DNA from 2 places in the Micromonospora sp. NPDC048040 genome. Region 2 is predicted to be linked to the other one. Evidence: predicted binding sites of a transcription regulator. Region 2 holds the regulator's gene; the other holds the start of a gene.
The links. The regulator HspR, encoded in region 2, represses chaperone genes until heat shock. The targets are predictions, from matches to a motif close to TTGAGTNNNNNNNACTCAA.

Region 1 (15,370 bases), on a different contig from region 2:
CAGGGCGCCGACCTGACCGGCACCGGCAACAGCGCCGGCGTGCTGCTGCGCGACGCGCCGACGGGCGACTACGTCGTGGAGACGAAGGTGACGCTCGACCTCGGCGAGGAGACCGTGCGCAACTACCAGCAGGCCGGCCTGGTCGCCTACGTCGACGACGACCGCTTCGCCCGGCTGGCGCAGGTCGCCATCTGGAACACCCGCCAGGTCGAGTACGGCTACGAGCTGCCCTTCGCCGGCCGGCCGGTGTACGGCGGCAACATCGTCGGCACCCCGGCGACCACCACCTGGCTGCGGCTGGCGCACCGGGTCGACCCGGCCACCGGCGAGCACGAGTTCCGGGCCGGCTCCAGCCGGGACGGGTGGAACTGGACGTGGGGCGGGGTGTGGACCTTCCCGGCCGACACCACCCCGCGGATCGGGCTGGTCGCCCACGGCGGCGCCGAGCCGGCGCTCACCGCGCAGTTCGACTACGTGCGCCTCCACCGCTGAACGGGTCGGGCCCCTGCCGTCGAGGGGCGGCGGGGGCCCGCCGGCCGGAGCTTCTCGCGGCAGGGGCGGTCCGGCCTGTGCGGTCGGGCCGGTGGGTGGATGTCGCGGGTCAGCGCTCGGTGCCGCCGAGCCGGCTCACGGTCCTGCTCTCCCCGTCGTAGGTGCGCCCGGCCACGAAGGCGCCGGTGGGGCGGTCGGCGCCCGCCACCGCCCGGGCGAGCCGCCGGTCGGCGTCGCGGAAGCGCAGCGCCAGGCTCAGGTGCGGCACCCAGTGCCCGAGGGCGTGCCACGGGTTCTGTCCCGTCGCCCCGGCGAGCACGTCCCAGACCGCGGCGTGCAGCGCGGCCAGTTCCCGCGACGGGCGGACCAGCCACACCAGCGGGGCGCTGCCGTCAAGGACCGCGATCCGGTCCAGCCGTACCGGCAGCGGCACCGCGGCGTCGACCAGGGCGGTCAGCCGCTCCCGCGCGCCGGGCGGGAACTCGTCCACCGAGGCCAGGGTCAGGTGCGGCCGGTTCGTCGGGTGGGCGTTGCGGGTCAGGCTGGGCAGCCCCGCCTCGGCCAGCCGCTGCCACGCCCCACGCACCGCCGCCTCCAGGCCGGGCGAGCAGACCAGTTCGACCGTACGCACGCCGCCAGGCTATCCGCCGGCCCGGCCGGTGCCAGCCGCCGCCGCGCGCCGCCTCGACCCGACCGGTCGCGGGCGGTCCGGCCAGAACCAGCCGTCGACCCGACCGGTCGCGGGCGGTCCGGTCAGAGCCAACCGTTGTCCCGGGCCGTCCGCGCCGCCTCCGCACGGCTCGTCGCACCGAGCTTCTGCACCGCCGCGGCGAGGTAGTTGCGGACCGTGCCGCTGGACAGGTGGGCCCGGCGGGCGACCACCGCAACCGGGGCGCCGTCCTCGGCCAGCCGCAGCGTGTCCAGCTCGCGCGGGGTCAGCGGGCACGGCGGGATGGTCAACGCGTCGGCGGCCAGCGCCGGGTCGACGTACCGGCCGCCGGCGTGCACCCGCCGGATCACGTCGGCGAGCGCCCCGCCGGGCGCGCCCTTGGGCAGGAACCCGCGGGCCCCGGCGGTGAGCGCGCGGGCCAGGTGTGCCGGCCGACCCTGGCCGGTGAGGATCACCACCGCGCAGGACGGCAGCACCCGGGCCAGTTCGGCGGCGACCTGGAACCCGTCGGGGCCGGGCATCGCCAGGTCGACGACGGCCACGTCGGGGCGGTGCGCCAGGGCGGCGGTCACGGCGGCCCCGCCGTCGGCCGCCTGCGCCACCACCGTCAGGTCCTCCTCGAGGTCGAGCAGGGCGGCGAGGGCGGCCCGGATCAGCTCCTCGTCGTCGGCAAGTAGGACCCGGATCATGACGCCGTCGGGACGGTCGCCTCGACGGTGAAGACGCCGTCCTCCCGGTGCGTACGCAGCTCCCCGCCGGCGGCGGCCAGCCGCTCGGCCAGCCCGCGCAGGCCGTGGCTGTGCCGGTCGGGCGCGCCGGCCGCGCCCGCGCCGTCGTTGGTCACCGTCATCCGCGCCACGTCCGCCTCCTGGTCGATCTCGATCCGGCACCAGCCGGCCCGGCTGTGCCGCAGCACGTTGGTGCCGGCCTCGCGCAGCACCGCCGCGAGCTGGGCGGCCGCCTCCGCCGGCAGCTCGCCGGCGGGCGGCACCACGGTGCACCGCACCCCGGAGGAGCGCAGCACCTGCCCGACCGCGGCGACCTGCTCGGCGAGGTCGACGCGACGGTAGCCGTGCACCGTGCGGCGCAGCTCGGTCAGCGCGGTGGCGGCCAGCCGCTGCGCCTCGGCCGCCTCCCGGCCGGCCCGCTCCGCGTCGGTCGCCGCGAGCCGGGCGGCGAGTTCGGCCTTCAGCGCGATGACGGTGAGGTGGTGCCCGAGCAGGTCGTGCACGTCGCCGGCGAAGCGCAGCCGCTCCTGCGCGGCCGCGAGGCTCGCCTGGGCGACCTGCCCTCGGCCGGCCTGCACCAGCAGATCCCAGAACCACACCTGGAATCCGTTCACCGCGGCGATGCCGAGGCCGACGCCGCCGCTGATCACCAGGGACCGACCCACGGGCGTCCCGGTCGCCGTCGCCACCGCCGCGGCGACCGGCAGGGTGACGGCCGCCACGGGAACCACCATCCGCAACCGGGCGACCAGCGGCACCGCGCCGACGACCGCCGCGCCCAGCCAGGCCCAGGTGGGCCACGCCCCGGCGGCGACCGGCGCCACCAGCGGGACGCTCAGCACCGCCACGGCGGCGAACGCCACGCGGCACCGGCGGCGGACCCGGTCCGCCACGTCCGGTGTCACGGTCGCGTACAGGGCCACGGCCAGCACCACGGCGACCGCGGCGAGCCCGACCGCACCGAGCGCCACCCGCAGGCCCGACGGCTCCCGGGTCAGCCCGACCGCGGGCAGGAACAGGCCGGAGGCCACCCCGGTGGCGAGGGACGCCGTCGCGCCGGCCCGGGCCCGGCGCAGACGCCGGTCCGGTCCGGACACCGTCGGGTCGAACGCCACGGTCCGAATGGTAGGCGCGGCGGCGGCCCACCGCCGTACGCGGGACGCACGGATCGGCGGTGCGTTCCGCACGGTCGACCGGTGACACGGCGCGGGTGTCCGGCGCGCCCGCCCGCCCGCAGGCTCGATGGCATGACGGAGACGACGACGAACGCCAACCCGACGGCACCGCACGTCGGTCACGCGCGACCGCGCGCCGCCCTGCTGCGGCACCTGCTGGAGATGGCACTGGCCATGATCGCCGGGATGCTGCTGCTCGGGCCGCTCCGCGCGGCCGTGGGCACCTCGCTCGGCTTCTCCCCCGACCTCGGACGGGCCGACGTCGGCGCCGTGCTGATGGCGACGGACATGAGCGTCGGCATGGCGGTGTGGATGCGGTACCGGAGGCACTCCTGGGCCGCCGTCGGGGAGATGACCGCGGCGATGTACCTGCCGGTCCTGGTGCTGTTCGTACCGTTCCGGGCCGGGCTGGTCGGCGCCGACGCCCTGCTCCTCGGCAGCCACCTGCTGATGCTCCCGGCGATGGCGCTCGCGGTGCTGCGCCGACGCGCCGAGTACGCCCGGCACCCGGCCGCCGACCGCCCGGTCCCGCGGCACCGGCTGGTCGCGGCGCTGGCGCGCCGCTGGCCGACGGGGCTCGCGCTGCTGATGACGCTGGACATGCTCCTCGACCCGTGGGTGCCCCCGGCGCCGTTCCTGCTGGCGCTGCCGGCGGCCTACCTGCTCATCGGCGCGGCACGGCGGCAGTTGGGCGAGCGCCGGATGCTCGTCCTCCAGTTGGCCGGGCTGGCCGGCTGGGCGGCGGTGGCGTTGGTCGCCACCGTGGTCGACGGCCGGCTGGCGGGCTGGCTGGTGGCCGCCGGCTGGCTCGGACACGCGGCCTGGGACGTGGTGCACCACCGCGCGAACCGGGTCGTCCCGCGCGGCTACGCCGAGTGGTGCGCGGTCATCGACACGGTCGTCGCGCTCGCCGTCGTGCTGGCCCTGCTGACCCGCTGATCCGGGGCGGGGTGGGTCGCCGGCACGGGGCGGCGACCCACCCCGGGCGGGCTGTTGTGCCGGTCGCCGGAACCGCCGGCCGGTGATGATGAAAAGCTTGCCGCATGAGTTCCGCACCCGTACGGCACGACCCACCGACCGACCCCTCCCGGGACGCCTCCGACGAGGTGACCGCCTTCGCGGATCTCGGACTGCGCGCCGAACTGCTGGGCGCGTTGTCCGCCCTCGGCTACGAGGAGCCCACGCCGATCCAGCGGGAGGCGATCCCTCCCCTGCTGGCCGGTCGGGACCTGCTCGGGCAGGCGGCCACCGGTACGGGCAAGACCGCCGCGTTCGCCCTGCCGCTGCTGCAGCGGATGCCCGACGAGCGGCCCGGCGACCCGGTGGCGCTGGTGCTGGTCCCGACCCGGGAGCTGGCGGTGCAGGTGTCGGAGGCGTTCCACCGCTACGGCAAGGACCTGGGCACCCGGGTGCTGCCCATCTACGGCGGCCAGCCGATCGGCCGGCAGCTGCGCGCCCTGGACATGGGCGTGGACGTGGTGGTGGCGACCCCGGGCCGGGCGCTGGACCACATCGCCCGGGGCACGCTCAACCTGGGCTCGCTGGCCACGGTCGTGCTCGACGAGGCCGACGAGATGCTCGACATGGGCTTCGCCGAGGACATCGAGGCGATCCTGGAGCACACGCCCGCGCAGCGGCAGACGGTGTTGTTCTCGGCGACGATGCCGGCGCGGATCGACGGGCTGGCCCGCCAGCACCTGACCGACCCGGTGCGCATCCTCATCGCCCGGGAGCAGCCGGTGGCCGGCGAGGCGCCCCGGGTGCGGCAGAGCGCGTACATCGTCGCCCGGGCGCACAAGCCGGCGGCGCTGGGCCGGGTGCTGGACGTCGAGTCCCCCACCGCGGCGATCGTCTTCTGCCGCAGCCGGGAGGAGGTCGACCGGCTCACCGAGACCATGAACGGCCGGGGCTACCGGGCCGAGGCGCTGCACGGCGGGATGAGCCAGGAGCAGCGCGACCGGGTGATGGGCCGGCTGCGCACGGGCACCGCGGACCTGCTGGTGGCCACCGACGTGGCCGCCCGCGGCCTCGACGTCGAGCAGCTCACCCACGTCGTCAACTACGACGTGCCGTCGGCCCCCGAGTCGTACGTGCACCGGATCGGCCGGGTGGGCCGCGCCGGGCGGGAGGGCGTGGCGATCACCCTCGCCGAGCCGCGCGAGCACCGGATGCTCAAGACCATCGAGCGGGTCACCGGCCAGCGGATCACCATCGACAAGATCCCGACGGTGGCGGACATGCGCACCCGGCGGCTGGAGCTGACCCAGGGCGCGCTGCGGGAGAGCCTGCTGGAGGACGACCTCGACCCGTACCGGGCGATCGTGGAGTCGTTGACCGACGAGTTCGACCTGGTGGAGGTGGCGCTCGCGGCGGTGAAGCTGGCGCACGAGGCGACCTCGCCGGGCGCCGAGGACGAGGAGGAGATCCCGCAGGTCCCGGTCCGGGGCCCGCGCGAGGGGCGGCCGGAGGGCGGCGGCCGGGGCGAGCGGCGCGGCGGCGGCCGGCCCCGCACCGGCGGCACCACGCAGGTCTTCATCGGCCTCGGCCGGCGTGCCGGGGTCCGCCCGCAGGACCTGGTCGGCGCGATCACCGGCGAGACGAGGGTCAGCGGCCGGGACATCGGCTCGATCGAGATCGCCGACCGGTTCTCGCTGGTGGAGGTGCCCTACGCCGTGGCCGACGAGGTGATCGCGGGGCTGCGCGGCAGCACGATCAAGGGCCGCAAGGCGACCGTACGCCGGGATCGTGACGGTGACGGCGGCGGCGAGCGCCGCTTCGACGGGGCCGATCGGCGCGAGCGCCGCGACCGCGACTTCGGCGACCGGCGCGACCGGCGCTGACGACGACGAGCACCGTCCCCACCGGCACTGACGCACCGAGGCCCCCGCTGTTCCGGGCGGGGGCCTCGTCGCGTCCACGCAGCGGTCAGTCGGCCGGCTCCGTGGCCACCCGTTCGGCGTGCTCCTGCTGCACGGCGCGAGCGGTGGTGAGGAAGTCGACGATCGTCTCGAGCTGTCCGTGGTCGTACCGCGTCAGCGCCCGCAGGCCGGCCTCGCCGACCGGCCGGTAGATCCTCCGCTCGGCCGCCCGGGCCGCCTCGGTCGCCTCGACCAGCACCCGACGCCGGTTGGCGGCGTCCCGGGTACGCGCCACCAGGCCGACCCGTTCCAGCCGGTCGATGACGGTGGTGGTGGCCGCCGGGCTGAGCCGCAGCGCCGCCGTCAACTCGCCGGCCGTCACCGGCCCGCGGCCGAGGACGACGTCCAGCGCCCGCAGATCCGTCCGGTTGATCCCCAGCCGGCCGGCCGCCGCCTCGTCGAAGGCGTCGAAGCTCTGCTGCAGCAGCCGGATCTCGCGGGCCACGTGGTACACCAGCTCACTTTTCGACATTCGAATCTTTCTGCTAGTTTAGATTTCGACAGTCGAACTTTAGCAGGGAGCGACCATGACCGAGAACGACCGCAGGGAGATCCGCGAGCTGTTCGACCGGCTGCTAGAGGCGTGGACCGACAACGACGCGGTCGCGTACGGCGCCTGCTTCACAGAGGACTCCGACTACGTGTCGTACGACGGCACCCGGGCGGCCGGGCGGGCACCGATGCAGGACGCGCACGACCGGCTCTTCCGGGGCGTACTCGCCGGATCGGCGCTGGTCGGCGAGGTGGAGTCGATCCGGGCGGTGACCGCCGACGTGGCCGTCGTGCACGGCACCGGCTCGGTGCTGATGCCCTGGCGCACCCGGCTGCCCCGGCGCCGGCTGTCCCGCCAGACCCTGGTCGCCGTGCGGACGCCGGCCGGGTGGCGGTTCACCGCGCTGCACAACGGTCGGGTCCGCCCGATCGGGATCCCCGCGCCCGACTCCGCACCGGCCCGGCTGTCCCGCACGATGGGGCGGTACGCCCGACGGCTCGGGCTGGGACGCGCCTGACCGGCGGGACCCGCACACGCGGCGGCCCCCGGCGCCCACAGGGCGTCGGGGGCCGCTGGGTGACGCGCCGGTCAGGCCGCGGTCAACGCCTGGCCGCCGAGGGCGTCCGCGTCGACGTCGGCGGGGCGCAGCGCCAGGGCGAGCACGTCGGCGACGTCGGCGAGGGTGTGGACCGTCAGCGCCTCACGGACCTCGGCCGGCAGGTCGTCGAGGTCCGGCTCGTTGCGGGCCGGAATGATCACCTCGGTCAGGCCGGCCCGGTGGGCGGCGAGCAGCTTCTGCTTCACCCCGCCGATGGGCAGCACCCGGCCGGAGAGGGTCACCTCGCCGGTCATCCCGAACTCGGGCCGCACCGGCCGGCCGGCGGCCAGCGAGGCGAGGGCGGTGACCATGGTGATGCCGGCGCTGGGGCCGTCCTTGGGCACCGCGCCTGCCGGCACGTGCAGGTGGATCCGCCGCCCGGCGAGGGCGTTCGGGTCCAGCCCGAGCCGGCGCCCGTTGGAGCGCAGGTACGACAGCGCGATGTGCGCCGACTCCTTCATCACGTCGCCGAGCTGGCCGGTCAGGGTCAGCCCCGGCTCGCCCTCCATGCTGGTGGCCTCGATGAAGAGCACGTCGCCGCCGGCGCCGGTGACGGCCAGGCCGGTCGCCACGCCGGGCACCGCCGTCCGCTCCGCCGACTCCGGGGTGAACTTCGGCCGCCCGAGGTAGGTGGCGAGGTTGTCGGCGTCGACGCGGACCGGCGCCGGGTCGGTGGCCAGGGCCACCGCGACCTTGCGGAGGATCTTCGCCAGCGACCGTTCGAGCTGGCGCACGCCGGCCTCCCGGGTGTACTCGCCGGCGATCCGGGCGAGGGCGTCGTCGCCGACGCCGACCTCCTCGGCGGTCAACCCGGCCCGCTCCCGCTGCCGGGGCAGCAGGTGGTCCCGGGCGATGGCGACCTTCTCCTCCTCGGTGTACCCGTCCAGGGTGACCAGCTCCATCCGGTCCAGCAGCGGGCCGGGGATGGTCTCCACCACGTTGGCGGTGGCCAGGAAGAGCACGTCGGAGAGGTCGAGGTCGACCTCCAGGTAGTGGTCGCGGAAGGTGTGGTTCTGCGCCGGGTCGAGCACCTCCAGCAGGGCGGCGGCCGGGTCGCCGGAGTAGCCGACGGCCAGCTTGTCGACCTCGTCGAGGAGCACGACCGGGTTCATCGAGCCGGCCTCGCGCAGGGCCCGCACGATCCGGCCGGGCAGCGCGCCGACGTACGTGCGGCGGTGGCCCCGGATCTCGGCCTCGTCGCGGACGCCGCCGAGGGAGACCCGGACGAAGTTGCGGCCGAGCGCGCGGGCGACCGACTCGCCGAGGCTGGTCTTGCCGACGCCGGGCGGGCCGGCGAGGGCGAGCACCGCGCCGGAGCCGCGGCCACCGACGACGCCGAGGTTCCGCTCGGCGCGCCGGTTGCGCACCGCGAGGTACTCCAGGATGCGGTCCTTCACGTCGGCCAGGCCGGCGTGGTCGGCGTCGAGCACCGCGCGGGCCGCGGCCAGGTCGGTGTTGTCCTCGGTACGGGTGCCCCACGGCATCTCCAGCACCGTGTCGAGCCAGGTGCGGATCCAGCCCGCCTCCGGGGAGGCGTCGCTGGCCCGCTCCAGCTTGCCGACCTCGCGGAGCGCCGCCTCGCGGACCTTCTCGGGCAGGTCGGCGGCCTCGACGCGGGCCCGGTAGTCGGCGGAGCCGTCCGGTTCGTCCTCGCCGAGCTCCTTGCGGATGGCGGCGAGCTGCTGGCGCAGCAGGAACTCCCGCTGGGACTTCTCCAGCCCCTCGCGGACGTCGGTGTTGATCTGCTCGGCGATCTCCTGCTCGGCCAGGTGGTCCTTCACCCAACCGACGAGCAGTTCCAGCCGGGCGGTGACGTCCGGCGCGGCGAGCAGCTCGGTCTTCTGGGCGAGGCTGAGCCAGGAGACGTAGCCGGCGGAGTCGGCCAGCTCGGAGAGGTCGGTCATCCGCTCGATCGCGTCGATGACCTGCCAGGCGCCGCGCTGCTGGAGCACGGACGTCATCAGGGCGCGGTACTCGCGGGCGAGTTCGCGGGCGCGGCCGGCGGGGGCCGGTTCGTCGAGTTCGGTGGCCTCGACCCAGAGGGCGGCGCCGGGTCCGGGAACGCCGGAGCCGATCCGGGCGCGGGAGAGGCCGCGGACGACGGCGGCCGGTTCGCCGCTGGGCAGCCGGCCGACCTTCTCGATGGTGGCGACCGCGCCGACGGGGCCGTACTCGCCGTCGAGGCGGGGCACGGCGAGGAGGGTGCCCTCGCCGGTGGCGCGGGCCGCGTCGACAGCGGCCTGGGTGGTGGGGTCGAGGGTCACCGGGATGACCATGCCGGGCAGCAGCACGGCGTCGGTCAGGGGCAGTACCGGAAGAGTTGCCATCGAACACCTGCTATCGCGTTGAGTTGAGCGTGTCCAACTCAAGTAACAAAGCGTTCCCCTTGTTCCCACTGTGACCCAGACCACTTCCCCGCGCCACCGGCCGTGTCGGGAGCAGGCCGGTCGACGCGGCGAAGACAACGAGCCGGTTCCGGACACGGGACACGGGGACCAGGGTGCGGGTCTCCAGCGGGGCCGAGGCCGCGGCGCCCGCCGGCCACGCCGGCACGCTGGGCGACCGAACTCCCCCGCCTTTGCGCCGGCCGCGCCGATTTCCCGCGATAACGCGACCCGCCGAAATGAAAAACGACGCGTATTCTTGCGCAATTGCCGTGGGATAGGTCAAACTTTGACCACACCCCGCCCCACACAGGGAGTAATTGGCGATGGCGAGAAAAGTAATCACTGTTCTGACCGACGACCTCGACGGCGGAAAGGCCGACCGGACCGTCGAGTTCAGTCTGGACGGCGTGGCGTACACCATCGACGTCTCCGACGAGAACGCGGGCGTGCTGCGGAAAGCTCTCGACCCGTACATCAGCGCTGGCCGGCGGATCGGCCGCGGCACCGTCGACGTCGGGCGGGCACCCCGCCGGGCGGGCGCCCAGGGCGGCGCGGGAATGGACCGGGAGCAGAACCGGGCCATCCGGGAATGGGCCGTCAAGAACGGCTACAAGATTTCCGAGCGCGGCCGCATCCCGGTCGAGGTCGCCGAGGCGTACAAGAACCGCTGACCTGGCGCCGGGTTCACGCTCGCGTCCACGCGGGGTCACGCTGCGGAATCAGCGGGGCCCCGCCGGTCTTTTCCCACGGCCGTCCATTCGCACGGCCCGCGTCCGGCGGCGGACGCATTCGCGGGCGGCGCATTCGCCGAGCCGCCCCGACGGATCGCCGGGCGACCCCCGAGTGGCCGCGCCGGGCGGATTCCCGCGACCGCACGGAAACCGGATCCGGCCGAGGACCGGCGACCCACCCGGGCGGCGAAGGGGCAGGTGGTGACCCGGGCGGCTCCGGCCGCACGTGATCATCACCACGATTCGTGCCCGCGCGACCCGAGACCGTCGCACCCCCCGAGTGTAATGAGCGACAGCTTTGTCGGGCATTACGCAAACGCATCTCGGGGGTGGCGGATGACGCGCTGGTGGAGCCAGACGGCCGGCGGGTTGCCCCGCACGTTCTGGTACCTCTGGACGGCCACGCTGATCAACCGGCTGGGCAGCTTCGTCGCCATCTACCTCGGCGTCTACCTGGTCTCGGTGCGGGGCTTCAGCCCCGCGTACGCCGGAGTGGTGATCGGGTTGCACGGGGCCGGCAGCGCGGCGGGGAGCGTGCTCGGCGGGGTCGTCGCGGACCGGTGGGGGCGGCGGCCGGCGATGCTGGTCGGCAACGTGGCCGCCGCCGCGGCGGCGGTGTCGCTGGGCCTGAGCAACCACCCCACGGCGGTCGCGGCGCTCACCCTCCTGCTCGGGCTCTTCCTCGGCGTCGCCCGGCCGGCCTTCACCGCCACCATCATCGACGTGGTGGGCGAGCGGGACCGGCTGCGCGCCCTGACGCTCAACTACTGGGCGATCAACATCGGGTTCGCCGTCGCCGCGACCGTCGCCGGCCTGCTGGTCCGCGCCGATCCGCTGCTGCTGTTCGTGGTCAACGCGGCGGTGCTGCTCGGCACCGCCGTGCTGATCGGGTTGAAGGTGCCCGAGTCGCGCCCCGCCCCGGTCACCGTCGGGCAGTTCACCCGCGCCGACTCCGGCGGGCTCGGCACCGTGCTGCGCGACCGGGTCTTCCTGACCTTCACCGCCCTCACCGGGCTGGCCTGGCTCTGCATCCAGGGCAGCGTGATGCTCCCCGTCGCGTTGCAGGCCGACGGCCTGCCGGCGTCGGCGTACGGGCCGGTCATCGCGGTCAACGGGCTGATGATCGTGTTGGGGCAGCTCTTCGTGCCCCGGCTGGTCGGCCGCTTCGACCGGTCCCGCACCATCGCCGCCGCCGTCGTGGTGGTCGGCGCCGGCTTCGCGCTGACCGCGCTGGCCGACGCCGTGTGGTTCTACGCGTTCACGGTCGCCGTCTGGACACTCGGCGAGATGCTGATGACCCCCGCGAACTCGGCGCTGACGGCGGACCTGTCGCCGACGGCGCAGCGCGGCCGCTACCAGGGGGTCTACTCGCTCGGCTACGCCTTCGCCAGCTTCGCCGGGCCGACCCTCGGCGGGCTGGTCGCCGCCCGGTTCTCCACCGACGCCCTCTGGCTGGGCCTGTTCGGTCTGGCCCTGCTGGTGGCCGCCGGCAACCTCCTCGCGGTCCGCCCCCGGGCCAGGCGGATCGAGGCCCTGCGGGCCGATGCCACCTCGGCCGCCACCCCCGGCCGGACGGCGGCAGCGCTGGCCTGACGGCGGCCGGGGCCGCCGGGGTACGCCCGTGCGGCGCCGGGGCGGGTCAGTCCGCGCAGAGGTGCGCGAAGGCGAACCCGTGCGCCATCTCGTCGCGCCGCGATTCGAGCAGCCGGATGTCGGCGAGCAGTTCCTCGCGGGGCGTCAGGACCGGCTCGGCCGTCTCCAGCTCGCGCAGCCGCTGGCCGACGGCCATCGCCGCCAGGTCCTCGGCCAGGCGGGCCGGGTCCACGCCGGCGGAGACCCGCTGCTCGTGCACCGTCACCCGCTCCACGAGGCAGGCGCCGGGACGCACCTCGACCCAGCTCCACCCCTCGGCCGGCCCGCCCCGCCAGCTCAGGTGCAGCCCCCGGACGATCGGGTCCACCAGCCCCCGCGACACGTACGCGTCGACCGCCGCGGCCCGGGCCAGCGCGCCGAGGTCGTTGACGTGGCCCGTCCGCCCGTCGGGCAGCCGGCCGAAGATGTCGCGGAACCCGAGCGGGGGCACGTCCCCCGCCTCCGGCTCCCCCGCACCGAGCGCCGCGTAGGCGCGGGCGTCGATCACGTACGTCACGATCCGCCGCCCGTGCTCGTCGGCGCGCAGCGTGGGCGACCCGATCCGCAGCACCGCCAGGCCGACCGCCTCGGCGACCACGTTCTTCATCCGCTCGGCGCGCTGCCCGGCGGAGCCGGCGGGAGCGACCGGGCCGACCTCGACGGCGAAGACCGGCCGGGCCGTGTCGGCGGCGCAGACGACGAAGTCGTAGCCCTCCCGGGTGGCCGTGCTCCACTGGTGGCCGGTGATGCCGCTCGGCCGCCGGTGTGTGAGTTCGCCGAGGCGACGGGCGCCGTACACGAGCTGGCCGGCCCGGGTGAGCAGCGGGCCGCGACCGCCGTCCCCGGTCACCGCGCGCAGCCAGGAACCGTCCCCGCCACCGGTGCTCGTCATCCGTGTGATCCGTCCTGCCGTCGCCCCCGGGCCGACTCGTCGGCCCGGGGGCGAGTCTAGGCCGTCGATCATGGACGGAGCCGGGGTGGTGCGGCGGGGGCGGTACGGGCGGGGAATTCGGTTGAGCCGGCCGGGGCCGCCCGGTGGGATGGGCCGGTGACGCCCTTCCTGAGCACCGACCGGCTGGTGCTGCGCGAGTTCACCCCCGACGACGCGGAACTCCTCGTCGAGCTGGACGGCGACCCCGAGGTGATGCGATACCTCACCGGCGGGCGTCCCACCCCGCCGGAGGTGGTCCGGGAGCGCACCCTGCCCCGGATCCTCGCCCACTACCGGCGGCCGCCGGGGCTGGGCTGGTGGGCGGCCGTGGGCCGGGGGTCGGGCGAGTTCCTGGGCTGGTTCGAGTTCCGCCCGACCCGCGACGGCGACGCCCGCGAGGTGGAGCTGGGCTACCGCCTGCGCCGGGCGGCCTGGGGCGGCGGCCTCGCCACCGAGGGCTGCCGGGCGCTGGTCGACAAGGGCTTCACCGAGCTGGGCGTGGAACGGGTCACCGCGAACACGATGACCGTCAACGCGGCCTCCCGCCGGGTGATGGAGAAGTCCGGGCTGCGCTTCGTGCGCACGTACGTCGGGGACTGGCCGGAGATGATCGACGGGGCGGAGCACGGCGAGGTCGAGTACGCGCTGACCCGGCAGGAGTGGCTGGCGCCCGCCGCTGGGGCATGATCGAGCGTGGCGGTTGTCGACAGGCGGAGCGGGGGTGCGCGTGCGGGTCGTGTCGCTGGTGCCGTCGCTGACCGAGGCGGTGGCGCTGACCCTGCCCCACCTGCTGGTCGGGGCCACCGACTGGTGCACCCACCCGGCGGGGCTGGACGTGGCGCGGGTCGGTGGCAGCAAGTACCCCGACCTGGACCGGGTGCTCGCGCTACGGCCGGACGTGGTGCTGCTCAACGTCGAGGAGAACCGCCGCGTCGACGCCGAGGCCCTGGCCGCGGCCGGCGTGCCGGTGCGGGTCACCTACCCGCGGACCGTCGACGAGGCGCTGACCGAGCTGGGCGACCTGCTCCGCGAGCTGGGCGCGCCGGCGGAGCCGGAGTGGCTGGCGGCGGCCCGCCGGGCGTGGGCCGCCGCGCCGGCGGTCGGGCCGCCCCGCCGGGCGGTGGTGCCGGTCTGGCGTCGCCCGTGGGTGGTGCTGGGCGCCGACACGTTCGCCGGGGACGTGCTGCGCCGACTCGGCGTCACCAACCTGTACGCCGACGACGCCGAACGTTATCCCCGACCGAGTCTCGACGAGCTGCGCGCCCGCGAGCCGGAGCTGGTGGTGCTGCCGGACGAGCCGTACCGGTTCACCGCCGACGACGGGCCGGAGGCGTTTCCCGGCGTCCCGTGCGCGCTGCTCTCCGGGCGACACCTGACCTGGTACGGCCCGTCCCTGGCCGAGGCGCCCGCCCTGCTGTCCGCCCAGCTCGCCGACCCGGTCGTCCGGCCGGGCTGACTGCCCGGGCGCGTCGCCCGGCCGGTCGGGTCAGGAGCCCGCGTGCCGGCGCTCCCGACGGGCGGCGAGCACGCTCCAGCCGATCGCGACCGACAGGGTCAGCACCACCACCGCGAGGGTGAGCCAGACCGGCAGCTTCCCCACCGGCGTCTCGGACAGGATCAGCTTCGCCCCGGCGAAGGCCAGCAGGACGGCCAGCCCGTACCGCAGGTAGCTGAAGTGCCGCAGCAGCCCGGCCAGGCAGAAGTAGAGACTGCGCAGCCCGAGCACGGCGAACGCCGTCGCCGTCCAGACCAGGAACGTGTCGGTGGTGATGGCCAGGATCGCCGCCACCGAGTCGATCGCGAAGACCACGTCGGTGGCCTCGATCGCGATCAGGGCGACCAGCAGCAGGGTGGCCCTGCGCCGGCCGTCGACCCGGACGGTGAACCGGCCGCCGTGGTAGCGCGGCTCGGTGGGGACCAGCCGCCGGAACAACCGGACCGCGACGTTGCGGTCCGGTTCGACGTCCGGCTCGCCGCGCACCGCGAGCCGCCACCCGGTCCAGACCAGGAAGGCGCCGAGCACGACCCCGGCCCAGGCCAGCCGCTCCAGCAGCGCGGCACCGGCGAAGATGAAGGCCAGCCGGAACGCGAGGGCCCCGACGACCCCCCAGAAGAGCACCTTGTGCTGGTAACCGGCGGGCACCCGGAAGTAGCCGAACAGCAGCGCGAAGACGAAGACGTTGTCGACCGAGAGCGCCTTCTCCAGCAGGTAGCCGGAGAAGTACGCCACGGCCGGATCGCCGCCCCGCCAGAGCCAGACCAGCAGGCCGAAGGTGAGCCCGGCGGTGATCCAGACGCCGCTCCACACCAGCGCCTCACGCAGCTCGATCACGTGGTTGTCGCGGTGGGAGAGCAGGTCCACGGCCAGCATGACGGTGATGACCCCGCCCACCGCCGCCCAGGCCCACAGCGGCGCCGCGAACGTCGCCTCGTCCACCCGGCGCCCTCCGCATCCACGACGGGACAGGGCGGCTCCGCTCCTCGCGCGCCGCATGCCCGGCGGCTCCGGCGCGGGCGCGGTCCCCGCGGCGGGGCTCGGCGGCAGAGCCGCACCGCGCCCGCCCCCGAGCCTAGGCGAGCCGCCGACCGACCGACGGCCGTCCGGGCAAGTCGGC
Region 2 (15,370 bases):
GGCGCGGCCGGTGGGGGTGGCGACCGCCGCTTCGGCGGGGCCGGCTTCCAGGACCTGTTCAGTTCGATCTTCTCCGGCGGCGCCGCTGGTCCCGGCGGCGGGCCGGCGACCCGTGGCCCGGCGCGGGGGCGGGACGTCGAGGCCGAGGTGGCCCTCGACTTCGACGACGCCGTACGCGGGGTGACCGTCCCGTTGACGCTGCGCGCGCCGGGTGTCTGCGACACCTGCCACGGCAACGGGGCCAAGCCCGGCACCCAGCCGCGCACCTGCCCGGTGTGCCATGGAGCCGGGGTGACCACCCGCAACCAGGGGTCGTTCAGCTTCTCCGAGCCGTGCCGCAACTGCCAGGGCGTGGGCACGATCGTGGAGGAGAAGTGTCCGGAGTGCCAGGGCACCGGCGGGGTCACCAAGACCCGCACGCTGAACGTCCGCTTCCCGGCCGGGGTGGCCGACGGCCAGAAGATCCGGCTGGCGGGGCGGGGCGAGCCCGGCCCGCGGGGCGGCCCGGCCGGCGACCTCTTCGTACACGTCAAGGTGCGACCGGACGAGCTGTTCGGGCGTACGGGCGACGACCTCACGCTGACCGTGCCGATCACGTTCGCGGAGGCCGTGCTCGGCACGGACCTGCGGGTGCCCACCCTCGACGGCGCGGTGACCCTGCGGGTGCCACCGGGCACGCCGAGCGGCCGGATCCTGCGGGCCCGCGGCAAGGGGGTGGTCCGCCGTGACGGGCAGGCGGGTGACCTGCTGGTGACCCTCGACGTGGTGGTGCCCGCGCGGGTGTCCGACGAGGCGCGTACGGCGTTGGAGAGCTTCGCCGCGCAGACCCCGCCGGCCGCCCGGGAACATCTCGACGCGCGGGTGCGTCGATTCAGTTGACCCGGTGTTCAGTCGGCTCGGTGGAGTGCACGCGGAGGTGAGCGGGATGTCGGACGAGTTCGTCGGTTCGGGTGACCCTGCCTACGAGGCCAAGGTGCTGATGATCTCGGTGGCGGCACGGATGGCGGGGATGCACCCGCAGACCCTGCGCCAGTACGACCGGCTGGGCCTGGTCCAGCCGGGTCGGGCGGCCGGCGGCGGCCGCCGCTACAGCGTGCGGGACGTGGTGCTGCTGCGCGAGGTGCAGCGGCTCAGCCAGGACGACGGCATCAACCTGGCGGGGGTCAAGCGCATCATCGGGCTGGAGCGGCTGCTGGAGCAGGCCCAGCAGCGGGTGGCCCGGCTGGAGGCGGAGCTGGACGCCGCGTACCGCCGGATCGCCGAGCTGGAGTCGTTGGCCCGCTTCCCGGGCAGCGACCTCGTCCCGACCAACCGCACCTCCACCGCGCTGGTGGTCTGGCGTCCCCGGCGGGGCCCCGACCGCTGACGACACCTCACCGCGCCCGGCCGCCCTCCCGCGGCCGGGCGCGGTCGTCTTTCCGCCCCCGCCACCGCCCGGGACGTGCGTCGTTTCGGCAAGGCCCCCCGGTTGCCGGTTTGCCGGCGGGGACGACGCCCGGTCCGCTAGCCTCAAAATCAGGTCCAACCATCTCAATCCGGACTCCGATGGCAGGGGGAGCCATGACGGAAGCGGCGAGGAAGGTTGCCCAGCAGACCGAGGAACGGCTCGAAGAGGTGGCGAAGAACGTCCGGGAGAGATTCGACCGGTTCACCGAGAGCCGCTTCACCGACGAGATCAAGAACGGCAGGTTCGCCGACCAGGTCGACCACGGCATCGACCAGGGACGCGACGAGGCGAGACGCCGCGAGCAGGGCGGATCGGAACGCTGACGATCCGCCGACGTGCGGGCCGGGACCCACGGGGGGTCCCGGCCCGTTCGCCGTCCAGAGGCGGGCCGGGACGCCAGGGGTCCCGGGCGGGGGTCCCGGCCCGTTCGCCGTCCAGAGGCGGGCCGGGACGCCAGGGGTCCCGGGCGGGGGTCCCGGCCCGTTCGTCGTTGCGGAGTGCGGGCCGGGACGCCGCGCCGTGCGGGTGCGTGGGGCGCTCAGGCGATGCGGCGGTTCTCCCGGACCAGGCCGCCCTCGCACCAGTCCCGGTAGACGAAGAGCTCCGGCCGGGCCAGCAGCACCCGGCTGTTGTACGCCCAGGTGCGCATCAGGTCGTCGCCGTTCCGCTCGGCCTGCTCGACCAGCTTCCGGAAGCGCCGCTTCGGGTGGGCGCGGAATTTCGTCCGGATGCCGTCGGCGGCGTAGATGTAGAGGCAGTGCAGGGCGAACCGGCGGGCCGGGCAGGTCGCGTCCATCGCCAGGTCGAAGAGCACCGCCACCAGCCGGTCGCCGGAGACCAGCAGGTCCCAGTCCGGCGGCATGGAGGTCAGCGGCACGGAGTCGGGCTGGAAGGCCCACGCGCGCAGCTCGGCGGGGGTCGGATCGACGGGGTTGGCGAAGCCGTGGAACGTCGACTCCTGCACGCTCACCGGCCAACCTTCCGCTCTCGTCCGCGGGGGCTCAGGCCGTCCGCGAGCTCTGGCTGCTGGGGCGAAACGGTAACCCGGCGCGTTGACCGGCGGTAGACCCCGCCGGAGGCAATTCGACAACCGTTGGGCGAGGGCCGGGCCGACCGTACGGTCGACCCGGCCCTCGACGGTGACGTCGGTCAGTCGTGCGCCGGCACCGGTTGGGCCCGCTGGGCCGCGCCGCGCTTCCGCAGCCACCGCTTGAACCACGCGAAGTCGGGCAGCCGCGCCAGCATCGGCCCGGTCACGACCGTGATCAGCACGTACGCCGTGGCGAGCGCGGCCAGCTTCGGGTCGACGCTGCCGGCGGCAACCGCGAGTCCCGCGATGACGATGGAGAACTCTCCCCGGGGCACCAGGGTCAGGCCGGCCCGCCAGCGACCGGGCTCGGCGATGCCGACCCGGCGAGCCGCCAGGTAACCGGTGAGCGTCTTCGTGGCCATGGTGATCACGGCCAGCGCGAGCGCGGGCAGCAGCACCGGCGGGATGTCCCGCGGGTCGGTGACCAGACCGAAGAAGACGAAGAAGACCGCCGCGAAGAGGTCCCGCAGCGGGGTGAGCAGCTCGGTCGCGTGGTGCGCCACCGGTCCGGACAGCGCGATGCCGACCAGGAACGCGCCGACCGCTGCCGACACCTGGAGCTTCGCCGCGATGCCCGCCACCAGCAGCGTCATCCCGAGTACGCCGAGCAGCAGCGCCTCCGGGTCCTTCGCCGACATGGCGGTGGAGATCAGGTTGCCGTACTTGATCGCGACCACCAGCACCAGCAGTACGGTGCCGACCGCGACACCGAGCGCGATGCCGCCGCCCAGCAGGCCGCTGCCGGCGAGCACCGCGGTCGCCAGAGGCAGGTAGAACGCCATCGCCAGGTCCTCGATCACCAGGACCGAGAGGATCACCGGGGTCTCCCGGTTACCGAGGCGGCCCAGGTCGGCGAGGACCTTGGCGATGACCCCCGAGGAGGAGACCCAGGTGATGCCGGCGAGCACCAGGGCGGCGACCCAGTCCCAGCCGAGCAGCAGCGCGAACGCCGCCCCGGGCAGCGCGTTCAGCAGCCCGTCGATCAGGCCGGCCGGGGCCGCGGCGCGCAGGTTGCCGACCAACTCGTTGGCCGAGTACTCCAGGCCCAGCATGACCAGCAGCAGGATCACGCCGATCTCGGCGCCGACCGCGAAGAACTCCTCGCTGGCGGCCAGGGGCAGCAGGCCGCCGTGCCCGAAAGCGAGCCCGGCGAGCAGGTAGAGGGGGATGGGCGAGAGACCGATCCGGCGGCTCAGCCGGCCGAGGAGGCCGAGCAGGAAGAGCAGTGCACCGACTTCGATGAGTAGTGTTGTCGTTTCGTGCATCCGCGCCTCAGCCGTCCGGGTCGCTGTCGGCAAGGATGGCTGTCACCCCGTCGAGGCCCTGACGGGTCCCGACCACGACCACCACGTCACCGGCGGCGAAGCGGAAGGAGGGCTCCGGCGAGACGATCACCTCGCCGTGGCGCAGCACGGCCACGATCGAGGCGCCCGTGCGGGAACGTGCCTGCGTGTCCCCGAGCTTCCGGTTGACGTACTTCGAGCCGGCCGGAATGGCGATCTGCTCGGTGAGCAGGCCGGCGGCCTGCTCCCGCAGCCCGGACAGCTGACCGAGCATCAGCGACGCGCCGAGGATGTCGGCGAGCGCCTCCGCCTCGTCGTCCGTCAGCGGTATGTCGTGCTGACATGAGTCGGGATCGTCCGGGTCGTACAGGACGAGGTCACGGCGGCCATTGCGGTGGGAGACCACACCGAGGCGGCGACCGGACTCCGTCAGCAGATCGTGACGGACCCCGATTCCCGGCAGGGCGGTCTGTTCAACACGTACGCGCACACGGCCAGGCTACCCCTGGTCGGCATGCGCAGATCTTGGCAGCGAGCGCCGTTCCGCTGTGTGGTCGCTCAGCGCTTCTCCGCCACGGGAACGGCCCGTCCAATCGATCACTCGGGCACCTCTGGGCACGGCCGGGACGGCGAGAGTGATCCAGCTCACACGTGCAGGGTTGAGCGGAATAGGCTCAACTCTGGTTGTGTCCTTCCCAGTGGACACGCCGATCCGGGGGAGCCCATGAACACGGAACGACTCACCACCAAGAGCCGCGAGACCATCACCGGTGCCGTCGCGACGGCGAACCAACGCGGTCACGCCACCGTGGAGCCCTGGCACCTGCTGCTGGCGCTGCTGGACACCGAGGGCTCGACCGCCGCCGGCCTGCTGCGCGCCGTCGGGGCCGACCCCGCCGAGCTGCGCCGGGTCGCCCAGCGCTCGGTCGACGCCCTGCCCGCCGCGCGCGGCTCCAGCATCGCCGAGCCGACCCTGGCCCGCGAGTTCGTCAACGCCATCGGGGCCGCCGAGCAGATCGCCCGGCCGCTCGGCGACGAGTACACCTCCACCGAGCACCTGCTCGCCGGCCTGGCCCGGGTGGGTGGCGCGGTGTCGGGCGCGCTGAAGTCGGCCGGCGCCACCGAGGAGAACCTCGTCGCCGCCTTCCCGACCGTGCGCGGCGGGGACCGGCGGGTCACCACCGCCGACCCCGAGCAGACCTACCAGGCCCTGGCCAAGTACGGCGTGGACCTGACCGCCAGCGCCCGCGACGGCAAGATCGACCCGGTCATCGGCCGGGACTCGGAGATCCGCCGGGTGATCCAGGTGCTCTCCCGGCGTACCAAGAACAACCCGGTGCTGATCGGCGAGCCGGGCGTCGGCAAGACCGCGATCGTCGAGGGCCTGGCCCAGCGGATCGTCGCCGGTGACGTGCCCGAGTCGCTGCGCGACAAGAAGCTGGTCTCGCTCGACCTCGGCGCGATGGTCGCCGGCGCGCAGTACCGGGGCCAGTTCGAGGAGCGGCTGAAGTCCGTGCTGGAGGAGATCAAGAACTCCAACGGACAGGTCATCACCTTCCTCGACGAGCTGCACACCGTCGTCGGCGCCGGCAAGGGCGAGGGCTCGATGGACGCCGGCAACATGCTCAAGCCGATGCTGGCCCGCGGCGAGCTGCGGATGGTCGGCGCGACCACCCTCGACGAGTACCGCGAGCACATCGAGAAGGACCCGGCCCTGGAGCGCCGCTTCCAGCCGGTGCTGGTCGGCGAACCGACCATCGAGGACACCATCGGCATCCTGCGCGGCCTCAAGGAGCGCTACGAGGTGCACCACGGCGTACGCATCACCGACGCCGCCCTGGTCGCCGCGGCGTCGCTGTCGGACCGCTACATCACCGACCGGTTCCTGCCGGACAAGGCGATCGACCTGGTCGACGAGTCCGCCTCCCGGCTCCGCATGGAGATCGACTCCCGGCCCGTCGAGGTGGACGAGATCGAGCGGGCGGTACGCCGGCTGGAGATCGAGGAGATGGCGCTGGCCAAGGAGCCCGACGCCGCCTCCGCCGAGCGGCTGGAACGGCTGCGCAAGGAGCTGGCCGACAAGCGCGAGCAGCTCACCGCCCTCGCCGACCGCTGGAAGCTGGAGAAGGACCACATCACCAAGCTCTCCACCGCCAAGGAGGAGCTGGAGCGGCTCGGCGGCGAGGCCGAGCGGGCCGAGCGCGACGGCGAGCTGGAGCGCGCCGCCGAGCTGCGCTACGGCCGGATCCCCGCCCTCAAGACCGAGCTGAAGCAGGCCGAGGAGGAACTGGCCCGGCTCCAGGCCGACGGCGCGATGCTCAAGGAGGAGGTCGGCGCCGACGACATCGCCGCCGTCGTCGCCTCCTGGACCGGCATCCCCGCCGGCCGGCTGCTGGAGGGCGAGACCGCCAAGCTGCTGCGGATGGAGGAGTCGCTGGGCGCCCGCGTGGTCGGCCAGGCCCAGGCCGTGGGATCGGTCTCCGACGCGGTCCGCCGCGCCCGGGCCGGGGTCGCCGACCCGGACCGCCCGACCGGCAGCTTCCTCTTCCTCGGCCCGACCGGCGTCGGCAAGACCGAGCTGGCCAAGGCGCTCGCCGAGTTCCTCTTCGACGACGAGCGGGCCATGGTCCGTATCGACATGAGCGAGTACGGCGAGAAGCACTCCGTCGCCCGCCTGGTCGGCGCCCCGCCCGGCTACGTCGGCTACGAGGAGGGCGGCCAGCTCACCGAGGCGGTGCGCCGCCGGCCGTACTCGGTGATCCTGCTGGACGAGGTCGAGAAGGCCCACCCGGACGTCTTCGACGTCCTGCTCCAGGTGCTGGACGACGGCCGGCTCACCGACGGGCAGGGCCGCACGGTGGACTTCCGCAACGCCATCCTGATCCTCACCTCCAACCTCGGGTCGTCGGTGATCGGCGACCTGACGCTGGCCGAGGAGCAGCGCCGGGAGGGCGTCCTCGCGGTGGTCCGGTCGCACTTCAAGCCGGAGTTCCTCAACCGGCTGGACGACATCGTGGTCTTCGCCGCGTTGCACGGTGACGACCTGCGGGCCATCGTGGACATCCAGCTCGACCGGATGCGCAGGCGGCTGGCGGACCGCCGCCTCGGCCTGGACATCACCGACGCCGCCCGGGGGTGGCTCGCCGAGCACGGCTACGACCCGATCTACGGGGCCCGGCCGCTGCGCCGCCTGGTCCAGACGGCGATCGGTGACCAGCTCGCCAAGGCCCTCCTGGCCGGCCGGATCCGCGACGGCGACACGGTGCGCGTCGACCTGGCGGACACGAAGGACGCCCTCTCGGTCTCGACGGCCTGACCCCCGCCCGACCCGCATCGATCATGAGGTTGGCGGCGAGTTGGATCTCGGCGACTGCCGCCAACTCATGATTCAAGGAGTCGCGCGGGGCGCGGCGGGGAAGGAGATGGGCATGTTCGGGATCGGGAAGAGGGACCGGGAGGTCGAGGCGGCCCTCGACGAGCTACGGCAGGCCGACACGGTGGCGTTCGGCGGAGTCGGGATCGCCGGCACGCTGCTGCCGGTGACCGAGGCGTACCGGCGGGTCGAGGCGGCGCTCGCCGACGACCCCGAGGGCGTCCGCGGGCAACTCGACCGGCTGCTCGCCGAGGGCACCCCGGCGGGCCGCGTCTACGCCGCCACGCTGCTGGAACGGCTCGACCCGGCGGCCGGTCGGGCGGCCTGGACGGCGCTGCGGGACGACCCGGCCGAGTTCGGCACGTTCACCGGCTGCGTCATGGGCCGCGCCACGCTGGGCGGCTACGCGTCGGAGCGGCTCGCCGGAGCATGATCCGTTCGCCGGCCGACCCCGCCCGATCGGCCCTGCCGGCCGGCGTCGGCCATCCGTAGCTTCCGTCCCATGACGCCGCCCGCCGACGCGCCGGTACGCCCGCCCCGTCCCGCCACCGTCACCATCGCCTTCTGGTTGCAGCTCGTGACCGTGCTCGTCCTCCTCGGGCTGGTGGCCCTGGTCGTCACCCAGGCCATCCAGTGGGACGGCCAGATCGACCGCGCGGTGCGGGCGGTCCCGGACGCCGATCCCGACGAGGTGAGCGGCGAGCGCTGGAGCAACGTCGTCGGGGCGGTGGTGCTCGGTCTGCCCGCCCTGCTGCTCGCGCTCTGGCTGGCCGCCACGGCGCTGCCGGTGCGGCGCGGCGGCAACGTCGCCCGGATCCTGGTCTTCGTGGCCGGCGGCGTCCAACTGGTCGTCTGCTGCGGCCAGAGCTTCGCCGGCATGCTCCTGTTCCCCCTGCTCTTCGGCCTCGGCCTCAGCGAGCCGTACGCGGAGGGGGAGTATCCCGACGAGGGGCCGGTCGACCCGGAGGCCGACTTCTGGGCGGAGTCGAAGTTCATCGAGACCCTCTACTCGGAGTCCGACCCCTTCGACGCGGTGCTGTTCCCGCTGGCCGGCCTCGGGGTGTCGACCGTGCTGCTGCTCACCCTCGCGGTGGTGCTGTTGCTGGCGCTGCCGCCCGCCCACCGGTGGTTCGTGCCCCGGGCCGCCTCCTCCGCCGCGCCGCCACCGCCGGCCGGCTACGCCCTAATCCCCGTCGCCTACGCCCCGCCGGCCGGGCCCGGCGCCTATACCCCGGCGGCCTGGCCCGGTGCCCACGTCCCGTCGGCCTGGCCTGGTGCCCACGTCCCGCCGGCCGGGCCCGGCGGTCACCAGACCGTCCCGCCCGGTCACCTGATCTGTCCCGATCCGGCGGCACACAAGGCCCCGACCCGGCCGGGCGACGCCGAGACGGGGACGGCGGACGACTGAGCGCCCGGCACGCCGCGTAATCGGCCTCTCACTCGAACGACAGCAGGTTTCCCCAGGTGCGCGGGGTTGTTACCGTCTCCGCCGACGTACCTGGGGAGGTGGTCGGTGGACGGGTCGGTGGCGTACCTGCTGACGGCGACGGGCTGTCTGGTGGGGGTGGCCGGAGTGGTGGTCGCCGTGGTGGCCCTGCGCCGGGGTCGGTCCCGGCCGCAGCGCCCCAAGGACCCGGGCGATCCGCTGCGGGACCGGGACGCCGACGCGCTGCGCGGCGACCCCCGCCGCCTGAAGCCTGGCGACATCGTCGAGATCCGCGGGACGTCGTACGCCGTCCGCGGCTCGATCCGCCTGGTCGAGGGCGGCTGGAGCTGGGCCGAGCACCTGCTCGACGACGCCGCGGGCGTGCGCCGTTGGCTCTCCGTGGAGGAGGACCCGGAGCTGGAACTGGTGCTCTGGGCCGCCGAGCCGGGCGCCACCGTCACCCCGGGCGCCCCGACGATCGACTTCGCCGGCCGTCGCTACAACTGGGACGAGTCCGGCCAGGCCCGCTACACCGCGACGGGCACCACCGGCCTCGACCCGACCGGCACCATGCGGTACCACGACTACCAGGCACCCGGCGGGGCCCGGCTCTCCTTCGAGGCGTACGGCGAGGCGGGCTGGGAGGTGGCGCTGGGCGAGGTGCTGCACCGCGCCGACGTGATGATCTACCCGCAGTCCGAGGTGGACTGATGCTCGTCACCCTCGACGCCCCGTACGTCGACACCAGCGCCGCCGACCTCAGCCTGGCCCTCGGCGACGACGAGCTGCCCGCGCTGCACGTGCTCGACCTCGACCTGCCCGGCGGCGTCCGGCTGCGGCTGCGCCTGCTCGGCGCCTCGCACCAGGTGGTCCTGCGCGCCGGCGGCGCCACGCTGACCGAGACGGTCGCCTGCCTGCCCGGCCGCCCGCCCGAGCTGCCTCACGCGGTGCAGGACGAGGCGAACGGCTACCGCTTCACCGCGACCGTGCTGCGGCCCGCCGGCACCGGGCTGAGCGACCGGGTGGCCGCCCTGCGTGCCGACCTGGCCGACGACCCGTACGCGCTGGTGGGGGTCTTCCCCGGCGACGCCGACGCGGTGACCGCGCTGTCGGTGCGTCCCGACCCGCCGGACGGCGCCCTCGGCTGGCGCACCTGGCACGCGTATCCCCAGACCAACGAGCTGGTCCTGACCGAGACGGTGGTGGCACTGCGATGACGTACCGACGCTGGTTCGTAGTGGGGGTGGCGTTCGCCGTCATCGGCGCGCTGGTCGCCGCCTTCGCCATCTTCTACGGCAACTTCTCGCCCCGCGGCTTCGTCGAGGACAGGTACACCCGGGCGGCGAGCCAGGACATCGGCCGGGACGCCGTCGCCTACACGTCGAACCGGTCGCCCAGCCAGGTGGCGAAGGAGGTCACCGACGCGTGGCGGCCGGCCGACCAGTACGTCGACGGCAGCGGCGTCTACCTGCGCTACGACGACGACTCGGTGGTGATCCTGCCGATCGCCGCCGGCTCGGTGATCCTGTTGGAACGCCTCGGCACGGCGTACCCGCGCTACCACTCCACCGTGGGCAACCACTGGGGCTGGGGCCGGGGCAGCACCGTGCGCGGCGGCGGCCCGGGCTCCGGCAAGTAGCCCATCCCCTCACCCCGACGAAACCCCTGGAGTCCCCTTGCAGACGCTGGTCACCGATCTGCTGGTCACGCTCGCCTACGGCGTGGTCGGTGTCGTCCTGATGGCCGTCGGCTACGCCCTGGTCGACGTGGCCACTCCCGGAAAGCTCCACGAGCTGATCTGGGTCGAGCGCAACCGCAACGCCGCGCTGCTGCTCGCCTCCAACCTGGCGGGCGTCGGCATCATCGTGGTGGCCGCCATCGCCGCCAGCGCCGACGACTTCGTGCTCGGCATCGTCGGCGCGGCGGCGTACGGCATCCTCGGCCTGGTCATCATGGCGGCGGCGTTCCTGCTGCTCGACGCGGCCACGCCGGGCAGGCTCGGGGAGATCCTGGTCGACCCGCAGCCGCACCCGGCGGTCTGGGTCTCCGCCGTCGTCCACCTGGCCACCGGCGCGATCATCGCCGCCGCCATCAGCTGATGGCCGGCGCGAAGACACCCGCCGCGCCGGCCGCGAAGAAGTCGTCGCCGAAAGCGGCGGTGGTCATCTGGCTGGTCAGCGGCATGATCGTCCTTGGTTGCGTGGTGGCCGGGATGGTCAACAGCGGTTCGGGAGACGACGACGTGCCGTCGCCGACCGCGCAGGAACGCGCTGACACCGTGCCGATCCTCCAACGCTCCGCCGACAGTCAGGGCATCTGCTACGGCTGGGTGCTCCAGGACTACTACAGCTACAGCGACCCGCTGAGTGTGGGGTCGAACCTCGGCGACGGGGTCGCGGTCGAGGAGAATCCGGCCTGTCCCCGATGGGTGCAGGTGGACGCCATCGTCGCCTACACCTCGGAGAGCAGCGAGAGCAACGACTTCGCGCGTGTCGACGTGACGGGTTCCGCCGACGTCACCACCAGTCAGCTGCTGCGTATCGAGCAAGGGCTGGAGCGGTTCGGGCTGACCGATGAGGTCTTCATCGACGATCCGGGTTGGGCGGTCACCCGGGCCGCCGTGACGCTGCCCCTGCTCGCCGCCGAGGCGGGACTGGTGGAGCCGGCCGCCGCCCCGGCTGCCGGCGCGGCCACCCCCGCGCCGCTGCCGGACGCCGGCAACGACCTGTGGCGGGACCGCTGGGGCTACCTGCTGGCCGCGCTCGGCCTGCTGCTGCTCACCGGGCTGCTGGTCGCCGTCGGCCTGTGGCAGCGCCGCCGCCAGCTCCGCAAGGAGGCCGAGGGCGGCAAGGCCAGCGGGCGGACGCCCACGGCTCCCCGGCAGTCCGGCAAACCCGACGCACGGCGTACGCCGGAGGGTCGGTGACCGTCGACGCGCCGGCGCCCGCGCGGTGGCGGCTGTCCCGCGCGGCGGTGCTCGTCGCGGTCTTCGTCTGCGCCGCCTGTGGCCTGGTCTACGAGCTGGCCCTGGTCGCCCTGGGCAGCTACCTGATCGGGGACACGGTCGGGCAGGCGTCGATCGTGCTGGGCGTGATGGTGTTCGCGATGGGCGTGGGCGCGCTCGCCGCCAAGCCGTTGCAGCCGCGCGCCGCCGCCGCGTTCGCCGCGATCGAGCTGGCCCTGGCCCTGCTCGGCGGTCTCTCCGTCCTCGGCCTCTACGCGGCCTTCGCATGGCTGGACCTCTACGGCCCGGCGCTGGTCGGCACCGCGTTCGTGCTGGGCCTGCTGATCGGCGCGGAGATCCCGCTGCTGATGGTGCTGCTGCAACGCATCCGGGAGCAGTCCGCCGGCAGCGCGGTGGCGGACCTGTTCGCCGCCGACTACGTCGGCGCGCTGCTCGGCGGGCTGGCCTTCCCGTTCCTGCTGCTGCCGGTCTTCGGGCAGCTCAAGGGCGCTCTGGTGGTCGGCGCGGTGAACGCCGTGGCCGGGCTCGCGCTGGTCTGCACGGTCTTCCGGCGCGAGCTGAGCCGCCGGGCCCGCGTCGCGCTCGGCGCCGGCACCGCCGTGGTCTTCCTCAGCCTCGGGTACGCGTGGGTGACCGCGCACGACTTCGAGCTGACCGCCCGCCAGCAGCTCTACCGGGACCCGGTGGTGCACGCCGAGCGCAGCCGCTACCAGGAGATCGTGCTCACCCGCTCGGTCGCCGAGACCGGGCGGGCCGGCACCGACCTGCGGCTCTTCCTCAACGGCGACCTACAGTTCAGCTCCGTCGACGAGTACCGCTACCACGAGGCGCTGGTGCACCCGGTGCTGAACGGCCCGCGCGGCGAGGTGCTGGTGCTCGGCGCCGGCGACGGCCTCGCCGTACGCGAGCTGCTGCGCTACCCGGACGTCCGGCGGGTCACGGTGGTGGACCTGGACCCGGCGGTGGTGGCGCTGGCCCGCAGCGAGCCGCAGCTGCGCCGGCTGAACGGCGGGGCGTTCGACGACCCCCGGGTCCGGGTGGTGCACGCCGACGCGTTCTCGTGGCTGCGTACCGCCACGGACCGGTTCTACGCGGTGGTGGCCGACCTGCCCGACCCGGACGAGACGGCCACCGCCAAGCTCTACACGGTCGAGTTCTACGCGCTGGTGCGCGCGGTGCTCGCCGAGGGCGGCCGGCTGGTCGTGCAGTCCGGCTCGCCGTACTTCGCGCCCCGGTCGTACTGGTCGATCGAGGCGTCGCTGCGCGAGGCCGGCTTCGCCACCACGCCGTACCACGTGGACGTGCCGTCCTTCGGCGACTGGGGCTTCCTGCTCGCCGCCCCCGGCGCCACCGCGCCCGCCCTGGCCCTGCCGCCGGACGTACCGGCGCTGCGCTTCCTCGACGCGGCGACGCTCTCCGCCGCCGGGGCCTTCCCCGCCGACCGCCGCCGCGTGGACGTGCCGGCCTCCACCCTGCTCCAGCCCCGGGTGCTGGAGTACGCGCGGGCGGAGTGGCGCGGCTACTGACGCGCCCCTTCCGTCGCGCCCGTCGCGGGCGAATGTATCGATGCGTACGGCGGGTCGGTGTCCGCCTGCCGTGCCCGACTGGCCCGATCTCGATACGGTGTGACCGCGATCTTAGGGAGGGAGAATCATGGTCGATCCCCACAACACGCCGGCCCGCACCCGGCCGGGTGTGGTGACCATTTCCACGTATCTGCTGTGGCTGTTCGCGCTCACCCAGCTCATCGGCGTCATCATCACGCTGTCCACCCTCGGCACCGTCTCCAGGGTGCTCGACGAGGCCTACCGGGGCACCGAGGCCAACGGTGTGCAGAACCTGGCGGACATCACCAAGGTCATCACCACCGTCAGTGCCGCCATCCTGCTCCTGCTCGCGGTGGTGCTCGCCGTACTGGGCGTGTTCAACAACCGGGGCAGCAACGGGGCCCGGATCACCACCTGGATCATCGGCGGCATCATGGTCTGCTGCACGGGCGGCGGCCTGGCCAGCGGCCTGGCCGGCGGCGGCTTTGGCGGGACCGGCCAGACGACCGGCAACGGGCCGAGCCCCGAGGAGATCCAGCGCCGCCTGGAGGAGGCGCTGCCCGGCTGGGTCAACCCGGTCTCCACGCTGGTCGGCGTGATCGGGCTGCTCTCGCTGCTCGCCGCGCTGATCCTGCTGGCGCTGCCGAAGGCCAACGAGTTCTTCCGCAAGCCGAAGCAGGCGTGGGAGCCGCCGGTCCCGGGCGCGGCCTACCCGGGCCACCCGCAGACGCCCGGCGAGCCCGGCTACCCGCAGACGCCGGGGTATCCGCAGGCACCCGGCCAGCCGTCGGCGCCGGGCCAGCCCGGCTACCCGGCTCCGGGCGGCCAGCCGCCGTCCTCTCCGTACGGCGGGCAGCCGGGTCAGCCGGGTCAGCCGGGTCAGCCGGGGGCGACCCCGGGTGGCGAGCAGCCCGGCTCGGACCGCCCCGGTCCGCCGCCGCCGCCGGTGAGTTGACCGGTCGATAACAGCGACGCCGACGGTCCCTCCGAGTAGGTTGCATCCCGACGCCTACCGGAGGGACTCGTCGTGTCGTACCCCGATCGGGCACCGGCCCGTCGCCCGGTCGTGGTCACGCTGGCCGTGGCGGCGCTGGTGCTGATGGCGGTCGCCGCCCTGGCGTACGCCGCCGCCGGCGCGGCGACCCTCGGGGGCACCGTGGACCGGTTCCGCGACGCGGCCGGTGGCACCTCGGCGGGCCCCGAGCAGGTCGACCGCATCGTCACCCTGCTGCGCGTGTCCACCGTGCTCACCGTGGTGGTGAGCCTGCTGGCGGGGCTGCTCCTCGCCGGCCTGGCCCTCGGCCTGCGGGCCGGCCGCTCCGGCGCGCGCACCGCGACCTGGGTGGTGTGCGGCCTGGGCCTGATCCTCGGCTGCTGCGCGCTGGCGGCGCTGGTCGGCCAGCGCGCCGCCCCGCTGCGACTCGGCGAGGACGACCGGGCGACGGGGGAGTTGCTGGGCCTCGTCGACGACGCCCACCCGTCCTGGTGGATTCCGTTGGGCGCGGGGCTTTCGGTCGGCCAGGTGCTCGGTTACCTTGTGGTAGCAACGCTGCTGGCCCTGCCGGCGGCGAACGCCTGGTTCCGCCGCCGACCAGCACCGCAAGCCCCGCAGCAGCCCCCCACGCAGCCCGCACCGCCCGCCGACCCGCAGCAGCCCGCACCGTCGCCCGCCCAGCACCCGTGGCACCAGCCGCCCGCGCCTTCGTACCCGCCGAGTGAGGATCGCCTGTGACGCTCGACCAGCCGACCACCGGGCGGCGGGCCCTGATCACCGGCGGGACCGCCGGCATCGGCGCCGCCTTCGCCCGCCGGCTGGCGTCGGACGGCTGGCATCTGGTGCTCGTGGCGCGGGACGCCGCCCGGCTGACCGAGACGGCGGCCGAGCTGACCGCGCGGCACGGCCGGGAGGTCGAGACGATCGCGGCCGACCTGTCCACCGACGACGGTTGCGCGGCCGTGGAGCGGCGGCTGGCGGAGGGGTCGCCGGTCGAGTTGCTGGTCAACAATGCCGGCATCAGCCTGAACACCCCGTTCCTGCGGTCGTCCGCGGAGGACGAGGCGCGGCTGCTGCGGCTCAACGTGCACGCGGTGATGCGGCTGACCCTCGCGGCCCTGCGTCCGATGACGGAGCGGCGTCACGGGGCAGTGATAAATGTCTCTTCCGTGGCGGGTTTCGGGGCGGTCATGCCGGGCTCGACCTACTCGGCCAGCAAGGCGTGGGTCACCAACTTCAGTGAGT

Region 1: a site for HspR is predicted at 9,425-9,443, ahead of lon (endopeptidase La). Genes of this name have one in related genera too.

Annotation. Positions count from the first base shown of each region.
Region 1 is NZ_JBVJGT010000023.1:42,905-58,274, reverse strand. Features, by position in the region: gene ACZ6O2_RS21630 (glycoside hydrolase family 43 protein) at 1-492, shown strand, start outside; gene ACZ6O2_RS21625 (2'-5' RNA ligase family protein) at 602-1,123, opposite strand; gene ACZ6O2_RS21620 (response regulator transcription factor) at 1,246-1,851, opposite strand; gene ACZ6O2_RS21615 (sensor histidine kinase) at 1,848-3,005, opposite strand; gene ACZ6O2_RS21610 (hypothetical protein) at 3,138-4,004, shown strand; gene ACZ6O2_RS21605 (DEAD/DEAH box helicase) at 4,109-5,905, shown strand; gene ACZ6O2_RS21600 (MarR family winged helix-turn-helix transcriptional regulator) at 5,991-6,455, opposite strand; gene ACZ6O2_RS21595 (SgcJ/EcaC family oxidoreductase) at 6,511-6,993, shown strand; gene lon (endopeptidase La) at 7,065-9,401, opposite strand; gene ACZ6O2_RS21585 (histone-like nucleoid-structuring protein Lsr2) at 9,785-10,132, shown strand; gene ACZ6O2_RS21580 (MDR family MFS transporter) at 10,529-11,785, shown strand; gene ACZ6O2_RS21575 (PDDEXK family nuclease) at 11,832-12,716, opposite strand; gene ACZ6O2_RS21570 (GNAT family N-acetyltransferase) at 12,873-13,442, shown strand; gene ACZ6O2_RS21565 (helical backbone metal receptor) at 13,483-14,211, shown strand; gene ACZ6O2_RS21560 (TerC family protein) at 14,242-15,192, opposite strand.
Region 2 is NZ_JBVJGT010000006.1:95,632-111,001, forward strand. Features, by position in the region: gene dnaJ (molecular chaperone DnaJ) at 1-879, shown strand, start outside; gene ACZ6O2_RS09675 (heat shock protein transcriptional repressor HspR) at 926-1,366, shown strand; gene ACZ6O2_RS09680 (hypothetical protein) at 1,561-1,770, shown strand; gene ACZ6O2_RS09685 (hypothetical protein) at 1,986-2,417, opposite strand; gene ACZ6O2_RS09690 (cation:proton antiporter) at 2,597-3,802, opposite strand; gene ACZ6O2_RS09695 (cation:proton antiporter regulatory subunit) at 3,810-4,310, opposite strand; gene clpB (ATP-dependent chaperone ClpB) at 4,545-7,136, shown strand; gene ACZ6O2_RS09705 (hypothetical protein) at 7,249-7,626, shown strand; gene ACZ6O2_RS09710 (hypothetical protein) at 7,696-8,601, shown strand; gene ACZ6O2_RS09715 (DUF4178 domain-containing protein) at 8,707-9,330, shown strand; gene ACZ6O2_RS09720 (DUF2617 family protein) at 9,330-9,836, shown strand; gene ACZ6O2_RS09725 (DUF4247 domain-containing protein) at 9,833-10,258, shown strand; gene ACZ6O2_RS09730 (DUF350 domain-containing protein) at 10,296-10,718, shown strand; gene ACZ6O2_RS09735 (hypothetical protein) at 10,784-11,545, shown strand; gene ACZ6O2_RS09740 (polyamine aminopropyltransferase) at 11,542-13,110, shown strand; gene ACZ6O2_RS09745 (hypothetical protein) at 13,238-14,086, shown strand; gene ACZ6O2_RS09750 (hypothetical protein) at 14,159-14,863, shown strand; gene ACZ6O2_RS09755 (SDR family NAD(P)-dependent oxidoreductase) at 14,860-15,370, shown strand, end outside.